3 regions of the Priestia sp. FSL W8-0001 genome follow, and region 1 is predicted to be linked to each of the others. Evidence: riboswitches for the same ligand, from Rfam matches in the RefSeq annotation. Region 1 holds a riboswitch; each other region holds the start of a gene.
What was found. Region 1 has a riboswitch for S-adenosylmethionine ahead of MKZ18_RS09435 (Na+/H+ antiporter NhaC family protein). Riboswitches for the same ligand answer to the same signal wherever they lie in the genome.
Positions count from the first base shown of each region.

Region 2: it holds a riboswitch for S-adenosylmethionine, as region 1 does, so the genes downstream of both, MKZ18_RS13960 (5-methyltetrahydropteroyltriglutamate--homocysteine S-methyltransferase) here and MKZ18_RS09435 (Na+/H+ antiporter NhaC family protein) in region 1, are expected to answer to the same signal.
Region 3: it holds a riboswitch for S-adenosylmethionine, as region 1 does, so the genes downstream of both, MKZ18_RS06215 (hypothetical protein) here and MKZ18_RS09435 (Na+/H+ antiporter NhaC family protein) in region 1, are expected to answer to the same signal.

Region 1 covers NZ_JBBPAL010000001.1:1,788,038-1,793,509, forward strand. The annotation lists gene MKZ18_RS09420 (YtoQ family protein) at 1-60, opposite strand, end outside; gene MKZ18_RS09425 (ABC transporter ATP-binding protein) at 207-1,118, shown strand; gene MKZ18_RS09430 (ABC transporter permease) at 1,111-1,872, shown strand; SAM riboswitch class I at 1,986-2,089, shown strand; partial or broken gene MKZ18_RS09435 (Na+/H+ antiporter NhaC family protein) at 2,168-3,479, shown strand; gene MKZ18_RS09440 (hypothetical protein) at 3,569-3,715, shown strand; gene MKZ18_RS09445 (hypothetical protein) at 3,936-4,079, opposite strand; gene MKZ18_RS09450 (LacI family DNA-binding transcriptional regulator) at 4,158-5,117, shown strand; gene MKZ18_RS09455 (transcriptional regulator SplA domain-containing protein) at 5,188-5,430, shown strand.
Region 2 covers NZ_JBBPAL010000001.1:2,620,979-2,626,450, forward strand. The annotation lists gene MKZ18_RS13960 (5-methyltetrahydropteroyltriglutamate--homocysteine S-methyltransferase) at 528-1,655, opposite strand; SAM riboswitch class I at 1,736-1,836, opposite strand; gene MKZ18_RS13965 (hypothetical protein) at 2,076-2,318, shown strand; gene MKZ18_RS13970 (NAD-dependent protein deacylase) at 2,349-3,080, opposite strand; gene MKZ18_RS13975 (universal stress protein) at 3,093-3,491, opposite strand; gene pfkA (6-phosphofructokinase) at 3,806-4,765, opposite strand; gene MKZ18_RS13985 (C40 family peptidase) at 5,084-5,472, shown strand, end outside.
Region 3 covers NZ_JBBPAL010000001.1:1,180,853-1,186,324, forward strand. The annotation lists gene gloA2 (SMU1112c/YaeR family gloxylase I-like metalloprotein) at 608-1,003, shown strand; gene lepB (signal peptidase I) at 1,030-1,584, opposite strand; gene MKZ18_RS06205 (LapA family protein) at 2,192-2,515, opposite strand; gene MKZ18_RS06210 (M48 family metallopeptidase) at 2,702-3,445, opposite strand; SAM riboswitch class I at 3,712-3,813, shown strand; gene MKZ18_RS06215 (hypothetical protein) at 3,882-4,130, shown strand; gene MKZ18_RS06220 (hypothetical protein) at 4,721-4,993, shown strand; gene MKZ18_RS06225 (hypothetical protein) at 4,990-5,265, shown strand; gene MKZ18_RS06230 (MFS transporter) at 5,353-5,472, opposite strand, start outside.

The DNA.
Region 1 (5,472 bases):
TTTGATATCGTCTCTCCAATTATCATGAATTTGTCCTGCTAAATAAACGACTAATTCCATAACGGCATCCCCTTTATAAAAAAATATATATACGTATAGCTTACCAAAAAAATGAAAAATAAACGAATGGTTTGTTTTAATCTAGACAAATACCTCAAAACAAGGAAAAATAAAAGACGGATTACATAGAAGAGAGGATGAACATTATGTCAGAGAGAGAGGTACTACAGGTTCATAACGTCACGAAAAAGATTGGCAATAAAATTATTTTGGATAACGTATCATTGTCTGTGCGAAAAGGAGAAATCTTTGGGTTACTAGGTCCAAACGGTTCGGGTAAAACTACGCTTATTCGAGCAGTTGTAGGTTTAGTAAGTTCAACAGGAGACGTTACCATTAACAATCATGACCAGCGCAAACAATTTAATGAAGCTGTCAAATCAATTGGTGCAATCATTGAAAACCCGGAGTTTTATGGATATTTGACAGGTTATCAAAATTTAAAGCATTTTGCACGAATGCACGGTGTGTCTGCAAATCGAATCGATGAAGTGGTCGAGCTAACAAGGTTAGAAAAAAGCATTCACCAACCGGTAAAGACTTATTCACTCGGAATGCGTCAGCGCCTCGGAGTTGCACAAGCTATTCTACATAAACCGTCACTACTGCTACTAGATGAGCCTACTAACGGCTTGGATCCAGCAGGAATGATTGAATTTAAAACATATTTAAAGCGGTTGTGCAAAGAAGAAGGAATTTCAATTCTTATTGCTAGCCATTTGTTGAAAGAAGTGGAAGCCTTGTGTGATCGCGTAGGGATTATTCAAGACGGCAGACTGCTATCTGTTCAAGAATTAGCTAAGCGTAATATAGAAGAGAACCTAACGATTGTATTTGCAGTTGATGCTGTAGAAAAAGCGGAAAATCTGCTATCAAATCAAGGCTACACTTGTGCAATAAAAGAAAAGCAGCTTTCTGTACAAGCTCAACCGAAAGAGGCTGCTGCTATTAATAAACTTCTAGTGGAAGAAGGCATTGAAGTATACCAAATTACTCCAATTTATGAATCGCTAGAACAATCGTTTATGTCTGTTACGGGAGGAGATTTCAATGCTTAATTTAATACAAAATGAACATATGAAGTGGTTTATGAAAAAAAGCACAAAAGTCGTATTTCTGGCAATTGCTGTCTTAACGCTTGGAATGGCTCTTATAATGAGAACTATTACAACGAATGCTGGAATTGCAGAAACGTTGCCAGGCTTTGTTGCTTTCACTTCAAACTTTTTAATTATTGTCCAATTTTTTGCTGTAGCCGCTGCTGGATCGATTGTTGCATCTGAATTTGAAAAAGGAACGATTAAACTTCTATTAATTCGTCCTAAGAGTCGCTCAACTATTCTTTTATCCAAATACCTGACTAGCATTTTTATTAGCTTGTACTATTTGGCTGCCTTCTTTTTATTTTCAATCATTTGGGGTATTATTTTCTTTTCAGGAGGAGCTTTTAATGGTCAAGAAGGACAAGGTATCTGGATTGCATATGGTGTTTCATATCTTGAAACCTTTATGATGGTTGCTTTTGCGTTTATGCTATCGTCGGTATTCAGAAATAGTGCATTAGCAGTTGGTCTTGGCATTGTTGTTGGAGTAGGAGCAAAAATGCTTGCTGGAATTTTATCTGAGTTTCAAGTACAGTGGGGAATTATTTTACTGTTTGCTAACACCAACCTTAGTCAATATATGGATGGAAATCAAACGTATTTCCCTGGGATGACCCTACCGTTTTCTCTATTTATTATTATAGCTCATCTAATCTTCTTTGTTGGAACGGCTTGGCTGTTTTTCTTAAAGCGAGACGTAGCGAATTGATATTTGAATTTTCTTTCTTTTTGTTTTTCTACAATAGTGTTTGACAAGGAAAGTAAAAGATATTAAAGTAGTTAAGAGTTAATTTTGAATAATAAATTTAAAAAATATTATACTTCTTATCAAGAGAGACGGAGGGACTGGCCCGATGATGTCTCGGCAACTGACTCACAGAGTGCGGTGCCAAATCCAGCAAACAATTTTGTTTGAAAGATGAGAAGAGCGTATTCTTATAAAGAATTATAAGAGGGCCTCTTCTTGATGAAGAGGTCTTTTATTTATGCAAAGAGGTGTAAACATGGGAAAACAAAAAGAAAACGGTTGGGCACTGCTGCCGCTAGGAGTATTTCTAGCTTTGTTTGTAGGCTCGGGGATTATTACAGGTGATTTTTATAAGCTTCCTGTACTTGTAGCAATTATCGTAGCGGCTATCGTTGCCTTAGCGATGAACCGGAAAGAAACGCTAAATGCGAAGGTTGAGCGTTTTGCTAAAGGCGCAGGTCATCCGGACTTGATGATTATGGTCTTTATCTTTATTCTGGCGGGCGCTTTTTCAGAAGTAGCAAGCGGCATGGGAGCGGTTGATTCAACGGTTAACCTTGCTTTATCTGTTTTGCCACAAAGCTTGCTTGTTGTTGGATTATTCTTTATCGGTGCTTTTATCTCACTTGCGATGGGTACTTCTACTGGTACCATTGCGGCTCTAGCACCAATTGCAGTTGGAGTAAGTGCTGAAACGGATATTTCTGCAGCACTAGCCGTAGCAGCCGTTATCGGCGGTGCAATGTTTGGAGATAATTTATCCATTATTTCTGATACAACAATTGCTGCGGTTCGTACGCAAAAAACAAAAATGAACGATAAATTTAAAGTGAATTTTCTAATTGTATTACCAGCAGCAATTATTACAATGGTTCTTTTATTAGTAATGACGCTTGGAAATAATTCTAATGTAGATGTTGAAAGTTTTAGCTTTGTAAAAATGCTTCCTTATATAGGAGTGCTGGTTGCAGCATTGCTTGGATTAAATGTGTTAGCAATTTTAACAGGGGGGTATTGTTGTAGCTGGAATTATTGGATTGGCAGACGGAAGCTATACGCTAGCAACCTTTGCAAAAGCTATTACAACAGGAATTGGCGGTATGGCTGAACTCATTATTCTCAGCATCTTAATTGGTGGAGTCGTTGAACTTATTAAGTATAATGGAGGGATCCATTTCTTGCTTGGGCTATTAACACGTAATATTAAAACAAGAAAAGGCGCAGAGTTTAGTATTGCTGGATTAGTAAGCGCGACAAATCTTTCGACAGCTAATAACACAATTTCAATTATTACGGTCGGGTCTTTAGCAAAAGAGATTGCAGATGAATACGAAATCGATAACCGTAAGTCAGCAAGTATACTTGACTTATTTTCATGTAGCGTGCAGGGACTTGTTCCATATGGAGCGCAAATGCTAATTGCATCAGAATTTGCAAAAGTATCCTCAGTTGAACTAATGCCATTCGCATTTTATCCAATCTTAACAGCGATATTTGGAATTTTAGCGATTGTCTTTAATTATCCAAAGCTTACTCATAAACAACCTGCTAAAAAACAAATAGCTTAATTTCATCAGATGACATCAACCGGAAAGAAGGGTTGATGTCATCTTTTTTTAGAGTTAAAATGTTAGAATATTGAAAAAGAGGTGAAAGGATGATTTGTTTTAGGAATCGAGTGTTTCGCTCTGTACAGAATACGGATAACGGTGAAGTATCTTCTCATACGACCTTTCGCTATGAGCAAGAAGGCAGAATTATTCACGCAACGTATGAAGGTGGAGACGTTTTATCGGGACGTTAGTTGGGACTATAGACGAAAAGAGCTGTCTTACATTCCGCTATCAGCATGTTAACATAGCTTATGAAATTCGCGGAGGCACATGCTTTTCTACACCGGAGGTTTTGCCAGACGGAAGGATTCGCCTACATGAAGAGTGGCAATGGTTAGATATAGATCAGACAAAAGGTCGATCAATCACTGAAGAGGTTGTACATAAATAATTAGAAAAAGCGATAGGTTTCTATCGCTTTTTTGAATCGTAAAAATCATAAAAATCTTCGAATTCAACCTCCTTCCATAAATCTGGTTTTTGCTTTAAAGCTACCATAGCTAGTAAAATTTCAACTCCGCATAAAACAAATAAAATAACCAATCCAAGCATCATTTATGACCACCTTTCGTTATAATAAAAACAGCATAAATGATGAAACGCGTTTCAGAACAAGAGCAAAAGGAGAGAAAAATGGTAAATATTCGAGATATTGCAAAGAAAGCTGGGGTATCCGTTTCTACCGTATCGCGAGTTTTGAACAATCACCCTTATGTAAGCGAAGAGAAGCGAGAGCGTGTACAAGCAGTCGTGGATGAGCTCAACTATGAGCAAAATAGCAATGCAGTTACTTTATCAAAAGGAAAGACTAATCGGATTGCAGTTGTTCTTCCATTTATTAATCACCCATACTTTAGCGTCATACTTGAAGGGGTTTCAAAGCAAGCACTTAGCGCTCACTGTCAGCTTGTATTGTGCCAAACAGCTTACGATGTAAAGAAGGAAATTGAAGCACTTCATATGTTGAAAACCAAGCAGGTAGATGGTGTCATCATTTGCTCTAGAGCAAATGATTGGAGTGTTCTTAGCGAGTATCAATCGTATGGCCCTGTTGTTGTATGCGAAGACGGAACAGCTAAAAAGGTGTCGTCCGTGTACGTTAATCATTACGCAGCTTTTGAAAAAGCCCTATCTTACCTGCATGAGCACGGACATCAGAAAATTGGTTACTGCGTAGGCAGGATGAGTGGTACAAACAGTGAACAGCGAGCTAATGCTTACGGTGATTTTATGAAGAGGTTGCAAGAACCGATACGAGAAGAGTGGGTATTCACAGATTGCTTATACATAACAGATGGAGATATGATTGTAGATCGTTTGCTTGCAATGGACGACCGGCCAACAGGATTGCTTGTTACCAATGATCAGCTTGCAGTAGGAGTTATAACTCGCTGTAAGAAAGAAGGTTTATCAGTGCCCAAAGACATTGCGATTATTGGGTTTGATAATCATCCGTTAACAGCTTATTTAGACATTACTACTATTCAGCTACCACTTTTTGAAATGGGGGAGCATTTATTTAAACTTGTGCTTGATAAAAGTCTTCAATACATTGAACTTCCTTTTCAGCTTATTGAACGTCAGACAGTGTAAAAAAGCACCATTATAAAATCACTATGTGCGGACACTATAGAAATAAAGCTGAAATAGAGAAGGTGACATAATGAAAAAAGAATATCATGTTGGGGACCAAGTTTTTGTGATCTATCGAAACCCTCATACGGCAAACGTAGCCAATATTACGCAGGGAGAAGTAGTTCAGCATCCTGAAAATAACAGCGACGTTGCGCTGCTTTTACATGAGTCGTATCACTTATTATCAGATGATGATGCGATATACACAAGCTATGAAGAAGCAGAACGAGCATATAACGAACTATTTGATTACGGACCGTACGAAGGCTAAAAAAGGCGCTGTTTAAACAGCGTCTTTTTTAGCCTACATTTA
Region 2 (5,472 bases), 830 kb from region 1:
TTTCTTGCGTGAATGGGAACTAAACTCAATTCCATGATAAGACTAACGAATGCAATTGCGTTTAAACAAATGCCTAACAAAAACAACCCTAGTCTACTCCTGATTCCCAATAAGAACATTCCTTTCACATATTCAGCTTTTACATTTCGATAATGACAGAATTTTCACTTATTATTACAGTATGAGTTCCTTAAACTACTTATCACTGATTATTTTTATTATATGAAGAAATAAACTATTCGACATTTGGTGTGTATACAATACCTTTAAGGCAATTGCGAGTCAACTCTGAAACTTAAGCATTCTGCAAGATAAATACATCTATCAAGAATCTTTCGTTTCTTTAGCGTGACAGTTCGCTATCTTACCCAATAAATATTATGTTACCTGTAGATAATTTGCAGTTACGCTATCAATACACAAAAAAAGCTGCATCATTTATAAACGCAGCTTTTTCCAATTTTACTACAACGAAAAGAAAGATCTAATTGGATTCTTATGTAAAATTAAGAAACAACTCTTATTCTTCAGTTAGCGCCCCAAATATCTTGAGCAATTTTAATGACGTGACTAATTTTATTCCATTGCTCTTCTTCTGTTAGTTCGTTTCCTTCTTCCGTACTTGCAAACCCGCATTGTGGACTCAGTGACAAGTTTTCTAGAGGAATAGATGCACTCGCTTCTTTAACTCTTTGTTTAATAACCTCTGCATCTTCTAATGTAGGAAATTTAGATGTTACTAGTCCTAATACAACTGTTTGGTTGTTACGTGTAAAACTTTTTAATGGCTCAAAATCTCCTGAACGATTATCATCATATTCAAGGAAAAGCCCATCTACATGCAAGTTAGCAAAAATTGCGTCTGAAATAGTATCGTAGCCACCACTGGTAATATACGTAGATCTAAAGTTTCCGCGACAAATGTGCATCGTAATGACCATATCCTCCGGCTTTTTAGAAATCGCATCGTTTAAGCAGTTGACTCTCGTATCAATAATATCTTTTACATCCATACCCAGCTTCTCAACAACTGCATCTATACGTTCTTCAGAAACAAAATCAATCCATGAAGTATCATCTAACTGTAAGTAGCGGCAGCCTGCATCATAAAAAGCTTGAATTGCTTTTTGATAAGCAACTACCGTGTCATGATAAAACTGTTCTCTATCCCCATTGTAGTAAGTATCCTCTTGAATTCGAGTGAATAACATGTTGGGACTTGGAATAGCAAACTTAGCAACTTGGCTTCCATCACCATATTGTTCAACAGCTTCTTTTAAAAATGTAAAATGTTCCAGCATATAATGATGGTTGAAATCTACTTTACCAACTACCTTGATTGCTTTATTTTTTGTTTTGGCACCTTTAAATTGACTAATATACTCCGTTTCAAACTCTTCTACACCATCTAGACCTGATAAGAAATCTAAGTGCCACCATGCACGTCTAAATTCTCCGTCAGTGATAGATTTAAGTCCCACTTCGATTTGTTTTTGGACAAGCTTTTCAATCTCCTGGTCCTCTACAGATTTTAAAGTCGTTTTACTGATCTGACCATTTGTATAGGCTTCTCTTGCTTCTTTGAGAGGAGTTGTTCTTAAAAAGCTCCCTACATGATCAGCTTTAAATGGAGCTTTCACTAATGTCTTTGTCATGGTTCTATTCCCTCTTTCTGTTCAAAATAAAAAACCTCTTCTTAAAGATAAGAAGAGGTTAATAGTCGTTATTGGTTCTTCTCCTATCTTCAAGCAAATTGCTACTGGAATTGGCACAGTACTTTAACAGTCTGTTGCCGAGGCTTCACAGGGCCAGTCCCTCCGCCTCTCGAGATAAGAATATTCAATTAATTAACTAGGGAAAATATTACACCTACTTTCTTAGTCTGTCAACAAGGAATTTGAAAAATCAGAAATAAAAAATTTTTTATTCAGTATTCAGAAGTGGTTCATATCCTTTTGAGTTCATGAAAGATAGACCGTGGTCAAACATATCGCGTCACTTTAGTTGTCTACATCTATATAATATATGTTATAATCATGTGACCTAGGTTTTAAATAAGGAGGAACCTCACAAAGATGTTAGTTAAAGGATTACAACTATTAAAATATGCCTTTTTAATCGGAGCTGTGGTATACGGAATAATCGCTTTTCAGAACAGTGATTCTACCAACTATATTGCTTATTTACCATACATTCAATTAATGCTAAGTTTATTTTTATTTATTGAAGCTGTTTTGACGTTTAAAGAAAGCAAGTTGCATTCAGCGTTTTTTCTGGTCATTTCTGTGTTCTGCTTCGCTATCTATTTTGAAGTTTAAAAAAAAGCACGCTGCCCGTAGCGTGCTTTTTCACTTCCCACTCTTTAAAGCCGTTACAACTTCACCGATTGGGAGGTGTATTTGATTATCAAACACATAATCATAGTAAGTTGGCTCTTTATTAATAATGACCATTGGTACCTGACCATGTTTTCTAACTAATAAAGGAATTTGATTAATGGGTGTTACCTGCAAAGATGAACCCATGACAATAAATAAATCACTTTGTAAAGCTGCCTCTACAGCTTCTTCAAACCAGTGAATTGAATCTCCAAATAAAACTACATTGGGCTTTAGTGCCTCTTCACACGACGTACAGCTCGGTAATTCAACTTTGGTTAGAAAATTTAACCCAAACTCACTTCCACATTTTTGACAATGTGCTCGCTTAATTGTTCCGTGAATTTCATATACATTCGTGCTTCCTGCTTTCTGATGCAAGCCGTCAATATTTTGTGTAATCACATGCACGGTCTTTTCTTCTTCTAATTCTGCTATAAAGTAATGACCTGAGTTAGGTTCATATTCATCAAGCAGCTTCACACGAAAAATCTCTTTAAATAGCTCCCAAAAAAGTACCGGATTGTTCTGATAAAAAGAAGTAGAAATCACATCTGAAAATTCTAGGTTTTTTCGATACAATCCGTTTTGCGAGCGAAAATCAGGTATGCCCGACTCTGTACTTATTCCCGCTCCCGTAAAGACACAAATCCGACTTGCCTCTCCAATTCGTTTCTTTAACTCTTCAACTTGCATATTCATTGGCGCTCTCTCCTACTTTACAATCAATACGGGTATCTTCACATGTTGAGCAATTTTATGGCTCACGCTCCCCAAAAACATTTCTTTTACTGGATTTAAGCCTCGGCTTCCAACTACTACAACATCAAAGCGATTGTTGTTAGCAAATTGAATAATTGTTTTAGCAGCATCTCCATGAATAAACGTAATTTCATACTCTATATCAGATTTCTCTAAAACTTCTTGTGTTGTTTGGATACGCTTTTCTCTTGCTTCATCTTTTCCAAGCGTGTTTAACCTACTATCTCCTTCTACTGCATATATCACTTGAACAAAGCTTCGATCAGTTAATCTGGCTAAAGCAACCGCTTTTTCAGCTGCTCTAGCAGCGTGTTCAGACCCATCTGAAGCTAATAAAATTCGCTTAAACATGTCCTTCACTCCTTTTCTATCAATTATAACAGCTCTACTATTTTTTATTCCATTGAAGAAAGCGATATAAAAATTAAATTTTCTAAAAATTTTTACGCTTTTGTGTTATACTAATAAACAGAAATGCTATACTAAATAAAAGGAATGATGGCATTATGGGGTTTGAGCTGATATGTACCTTTTGCAAAGGGCTTGGGAAAGTAATGATTATTCCTGGCATATTCTACACAAAAAAGTGTAAGCATTGTGAAGGTACTGGTTTGAAACTAAAAAAAGACGAAACTCCTCTATAAGAAGTCTCGCCTTTATATCGTTTAGATTGATAATTCTTTTGATAGTTGATACATACGCTCATCAATATGATGAGGTTCACCTAGGATTTCCATAATATTATAATCAACAATTTCATTTTTACGGATACCGATTGCACGCCCGCCTTTACCTTCCATTAATAACTCAACGGCGCGGCCACCAAAACGACTTCCTAACACGCGATCTTGTGCTGTTGGTGATCCACCACGCTGAATGTGCCCTAGAACCGTAACGCGAGTTTCAATTCCAGCAGCTTCTTCAAGCTGTTTTGCTACTTCGTTTCCTGTAGCTACACCTTCAGCAACAACGATAATACTATGTTTCTTACCACGCTCTTGGCCTTTCTTTAAACGATCCACCATTTCTTGGAACTCATCTTTCGCTTCAGGAATTAAGATTGTTTCAGCTCCTCCAGCTAGCCCTGACCATAGAGCAATATCTCCAGCATTACGTCCCATTACTTCAATAATAAAAGAACGTTCATGTGAAGTAGCCGTATCGCGAATTTTATCAATTGCATCGATAACAGTATGTAAAGCTGTATCGAAACCTAGAGTAAAGTCTGTTCCTGGAATGTCATTATCGATTGTTCCTGGAATACCTACACATGGAAAACCAAGCTCAGTTAGCTTAACAGCTCCCATGTAAGATCCATCTCCACCGATTACAACCAAACCTTCAATACCATGCTTCTTTAGGTTTTCAATACCTTTACGGCGTCCCTCTTCTGTTTTAAACTCTGGACATCTTGCAGAATATAACATTGTTCCACCGCGTTGAATGATATCACCAACATCACCAACTTCAAGCTTTCGAATATTCCCTTCAATTAACCCTTGATATCCTTGATAAATACCATAAACTTCCATTCCTTCATGAATCGCTTTACGCACAACAGCACGAACCGCAGGATTCATTCCTGGAGAATCACCGCCGCTTGTTAATACACCTATTCTTTTCATTACTTTTCACCTCATCAAAAGTCAAATCAATTGACACTGTATTCTATTTTTACATTCTACATGACTACAAAGTATTTGTGTAGTAATTCACAACAGATTTCTATTATTATTTTTAAATGTCCTTACATTTTCATATGTTTTAGTTATTAACAGCTAAATATTCAATTTTTTTCTATTTCTCAAAATCAAAACACATCATTCTGCTCACTCTAATTTTCATTTTTTTCATATTTTGTAATGAAAATGTAACGTTTCCATCTGTCGAAAGGTGTTATGATTATTTTACGAAAATTGATGAAAAATTGATGGAGGCCCATTATGAAGAAATTTGTGGCGGTTTTTACCCTCGCTAGCTTTTTATTTGCTAGCCCTTTAGTCAGCCAAGCTGCGCTAGGTGATCAAACATTAAAGCAAGGAATGAGAAATCAGGATGTTCAGCAATTACAGCAGCTTTTAAAGAAAAAAGGTTATTTCACTGGCAATACAACAACTTATTTTGGACCAGCTACATCAAATGCAGTTAAATCATTTCAGCGTAAAAATGGATTGTCTGCCGATGGAGTTGTTGGAAAAAGCACATATGCAAAGCTTGGAGTAAAAACTTCTTCACAGACTTCTACATTTAATGCTTCAAAAGTTATTAATAAAGGAAAGCAGTATGTAGGGGTACCATATCGCTGGGGTGGAACAACTCCTAGAGGATTTGA
Region 3 (5,472 bases), 610 kb from region 1:
AAGTAAACACCTCCTGTAAATAATCAAATTACGACAAGAGCATGAGAAGTGAGTGCGTGAGAGTGGCTCTAGTGATTGCTTAACAGAAGTTTTTTCACCGTCATTAAGCCTTTTATTCTTGACGCTACACTTTTTGTCGTCGTGTATAATGATGTTGTTATAAGCTCGTCTTTATGAAGGAGGGGCTTGTTTTCTATATGGGATGTATTCTCCAATTGTTGCTTCCTTTTTCTAAGCAAAAGCCCTTTTTGTTTTAAAGCTTCAATAAGACGAAGATGTACGAGTAATTCTTTTGAATAGTAATTTACCGTGCGTTTTGTTATAAATGCCATCTCTGCAAGCTTGCTAATTTTATACATCGCAATCCCATCAGAAAACCACCTCCCTTCAAGTAGTAATAGGAATAAATAGTATAGTCGCTCAAAAATTGATTTGAAAAATAGTATACTATAAAACTATGTTTGATGACAAAAAAACGATTGAACAGAGTGGGAAATTAGTTTAAACGATACGAACGGAAAGAGAATTTCCTAAAATAGTAAATGTGTCTTTTCTTTTTTTAGTTGCTCGGTTATGATGAAAGCAATGATTACATAGGAGGGCAAGGATGGAGTTTAAGAGAATTCACCATGTAGCAATCATCGCAAGTAATTATGAGCAATCAAAAGCGTTTTATGTAGAAAAGCTAGGAGCGCGTATTTTAGAAGAGACATATCGAGAGCATCGCGACTCTTATAAGCTAGACTTAGAGCTAGCGCCAGGAGTACAAATTGAGTTGTTTTCATTTCCAAATCCTCCAGCTCGTCCATCACAACCAGAGGCTTGTGGTCTTCGGCATTTAGCTTTTGCTGTTGAAGACGTGGAAGCAGCAAAAGTAGAGTTAGAGAGTAGAGGCATTGAGGTAGAACCGATTCGAGTGGATGAGTTAACAGGAAGGTTATTTACATTTTTTGCAGATCCAGACGGCCTTCCGCTTGAGTTGTATGAAGAGAATGGGTATTAAAAAAGGAGCGGACGCCGCTCCTTTTTTTAGTGCATTAGTTTGAGATCAGTCAGAGGCCAATATTTCACATCGACTTCACCAACGATGTCTGAGACAGGTGTTAATCCGAAGTGTCGGCCATCGCGGCTTATTCTACGGTTGTCTCCGAGTACAAGGACGAATCCATGAGGAATGATGCCGTCATTTACGAGTTCTTCGGTAGAGAAGTTTTCAGTGAAGCGTTCGTATGTCGGGATATGCTGTAGGTATTTATGTAAGTGAGGTTCACTTACTTTTTGGTTATTAATATAGAGCTGGTCATCAATGTATTCAATCTTTTCGCCTGCAACACCGATTATTCTTTTAACGAGGTACTCGTCTTGGTCATGAGGAGAGTGAAGGACGACGAGATCGAAGCGTTGATAGTTGCTTAGTTTATTAATAATAATACGGTTGCCTTCTTGAAGCGTAGGATTCATAGAGTCTCCTTTAACGGTATAAGGCTGAAAGAAATACTGTTGCACAATAAGAGAAAAGAGAAGTGTTCCGAGAATGATGGAGCAGTAGATTATGATTTCTCGTTTTATGCGAGTTTTTCTCAATATAAGAGCACCTTCTTTTTTTAAGTGAATCGTTTTGTTAAATCAAATAGAAAGAATAAAGAACAGAATTGATTGTACCATTGTTAGCTAAAGATTTCCATTTGTATATGCGTGTTATTCATATTTTCATAGGAGGGAAGACGCATGCAATGGGTCGTGATTTTCACTCCGGATTGCTCGCTTTCCGCAGGGTTCGGTCTGAGCTTCTTCGTAAACTGCGGGATCTCAGAGCACTCGCTAGTCCTGCAGGAGTCTCGCATCTTCCGTTTCAATCACGGGCTTCTTGAGTAGGAGGGAAACTACGTATCTCTATAAGTGTTTGGGTGTGGAAGAAGGACGAGCGCACGCAACGAGTCGTGATTTTCACTCCGGATTGCTCGCTTTCCACGTGGCTCACGCCTGCCTTCCTCGTCATTGCGTTTCTGCGGGGTCTCAAGCCGTCTTGGTAATTCCGTAGGAGTCAAACATTTCCCATTTCACTCACAGGCTACTGACATAGCTAATACACCCTTTATTATAATAATTGGTTATAAGGGGTAAGGAGGAAAAACAAAAAACCCTGCCCTCCCGTAGTGTTGGGAAAGCAGGATTTTAGTATATCTCTATATTAAGCTGATGGTTCACCTTGTGTTGATAAAGGTTTTTCTAGATCAGCTTGTGGTTCTGAGTGAGTGGCTAGTTGCGTTTCTAGTTCGGCAATTCGTTTTGTTTGTTGCTTGTTTTTACTTTTAAGCTGAGTGATTTTAACAAAGCTTAGTGAAGCAGCGACGACACCACCGAATACAGCCGATGTTAAAATAATTAAAATAAGTGGCCAGTCTTGTGAGCCAAAGACATAGTTAAATTGAACTGGCTCATTGTTGATGACAGCTAAGATAGCAATAATAAGAGCGAAAATAAGACCTAAAATGAAAAAGCTTTGTCCTTTCATTAGGTGCACATCCTTTCTGAAGATAGATAAAGGAGCAAAATTAAATTTTATACTACCTTTACATATACTTAACCTATATTATTCAACTATAAACATTTTTTATTATAATTAAGTTTTAACAAAACACAATATGCAAAAACACCCGTCCTTTGTGTAGTTTAGGATGGGTGTTTTGCTGTTAGCTGATTAGAATGCTTGTAAGCTATTTTCTTCTAACCATTGTTTACGCTCTGCTGCATCTTCAAATAATGAGTCTGCATCTGTAAATTGTGAAGCAATCACATATTCAATTGTTGTTAATGGTGCTAGAAGTAGACGCCAGTTCAATACTAGCTCACCGTTTTCCATCGTTGCATATGTATCTTGCAGTTCCTTCCACGCTACAGAGTCAGGTGCATCTGCTGCTTGTTTTTTCACTGTTTTTAGTGCTTCGCTGAATTTTTCATTTGCTCGTCCTTGGTACCATTCTGTTAAAAGGTTTTGAATTCCCTCGTTTGTTTCTTGTTCAGACCAGGATGATGGCACTGTTGCGATAAATTTAGCACGGAACGTCATCTCAGGTTGCTCCACATTATCACGAACGATGTTTAAGCGGTACTGACGACCTAAATACGAAAATTTGTCATCGTTTTCAAAAGATGACGTCTTTGCTTTAGGTGCAGCTGGCGTTTTGTTCTCAGTTTTTGCTTTTTCGGCTTTTTTAGCAGCTGGTTTTTTTGCTTCGGTTGGTTGATTACCACCGTTAAGTTGTTTTAAAATCCAAGTCGCTTTACGAGAAATAACAGAGCGAACGTTGTGCTCGTTTAAGCCTCGTGGGATAATTACGGTTACCCCTTCATTGTCACAAATTTGGACCGTAATATCGGTTTTATTTGGAACGACTTTAATTTTGTAGTCAATTGTTTGATTGCCAATTTGATACGTATACATATAGTTTTTCGTGCTCCTTTCTACAAATCTTCATTTTATAAGCAAAGGTAGAGTTTGGTCAAATGAAAGAATAATCAGAAAATTATCCAAGGATTTAATTAAAGAATTACATTACGTTTTTTTTGTTAGTTTTTACGTAAAGAAAGGAAAATATTCTCGCTTTACTATGCATAGGTTAAAAAGAGTGACAAAACTGAAAAAAAGAAAAATTTAAAAAATACTCTTGCTAAATAGGAGATATTTGGTATAATGAAATCTAATTTAAAAAGTTATCACGAGTGGACGAGAGATCTGGCTCTATGACTCCACAGCAACCTACCAACGTAAGGTGCTCCTACCAGCAAAGCATTAGCTTTGGGTGATAAGACGGGTGAAAGCTCATTTTGCATCTAAAGCAAAATGAGCTTTTTTGATTTTATTAGAAGGAGAGATACGGATGACACAAACGATTATAAAGAATCATGAAGAAGTGCTAAACGATGTATTAAATCAATTGAAGGAGATTAATGATTTTACCTGTAGAAAGCTTGAGACGTTTTACGAAATTGTAGTAAAGAGCGGAAGGGATACGTATGCCATTGGAATTGACTGCAAAGTTATTGAGGGCTACACAGAAGAAGGTTTAAAAGAAGCTTGTATAGCAAAATTAAAGCGAGTTGGATGGCTGAAAGGTACATACGCTTAAGGTTGTATTCATATCAATTGCAGTCTTGTCTATAATCATGATAAGATGCTTATCTTCTCTCTTTTCTTTTTTCGTTGAAAAGAGATGATATTTGTCGAAATTTTTACACAAAATAACCGTTACAACTTGGTTGGAATTGTGGTAAGGTATAAAACAAGAATATTCTAACAATTTTAAAAGGAGGCTGAACATGGAGCTGTTAATTGAGCACGGAAATGACGAAGGTAGCGAACAATTTATTGATCGCGTACTAGACTTCTTAGAGGACGACGAATAAAAGCCTAGAAGATTGCTTCTGGGCTTTTATTCGTCGTAAACGTAAATGTATTGTAAAAGAGAAAAAGAGCTTATATTAAGTCAGAAAAGCATTATAAGCTTAAGGGTTATTTTATTAAAGATTGCTAAACTTTCGCCATTTCCCCCTTCACGTAATGAAATCTTATGGTATTTACTTTTTAATTTGAGAATGTGCTATTTTCGTCAATTTTATTTCCAAAGCAATAAAATTGACGAAAATGGTAATTTTTATGTTATGGATATATAGGAAATTAATTGTAATGGATGTAGAATTAAAAAGGAGGGGGAATTATATGAACGAGCTTTTTATAGCGGTGTTAGCACTTTTCTTACTATGTTTATCAGCATGTAGCAATTCACGGGAACAATTAGTGAGGGAGTTTAGTAAATATAAAGAATTAGAAGGATTAGACGTGCTGTTACAAACAACTCCACAACCTGTTGCAAACTCTTTATTAGCTTTTTATGAAACAATCGATCATAAATTTGGAGTGGTAGAATTTGATGGAGATAATAACTTAAAATCGGAAAAGAGAATTGAAAATATTACAATAAGTACACGGTGAAATTCTTAGATGATAAAGAGGAAGCAGTATACATTGAGCAAGTTGAATTTTATAATGTGACGTTAGATGAGCTTTTGAAAAAACAGTCAAGCACTGAACAAGTAGCTGAAGATAAATCAGAGAGCGAACTATATGAAGAAGAGAAAGAAGCTGATGATTTAAAAGCTCCTTCTGATCCCGGTTTCGTTGTTGGCCTCATCTTAATAGTGAGGAGCGTCTTTTTAGATTTGGGTGTGCTTTCAATTCAACTATACTGTTGGTTATCGGTTTAGGTACTATGGTGTTTTATGATGAAATCGTCCAGGTATTTCAAGCGATAAGAAAAGACTTTAGCCAAAAAAGCTAAAGTCTTTTCTTAGTTAAGAGCTAGGTGTTATTTCTTTGGGTGAATAGTCGAGTGCAATATGACGTTGAAGCAGAAGGAGCGCACTGAATGTTAATACAGCTCCAATTAAAAATGGATACATGCTGTTCAGTTC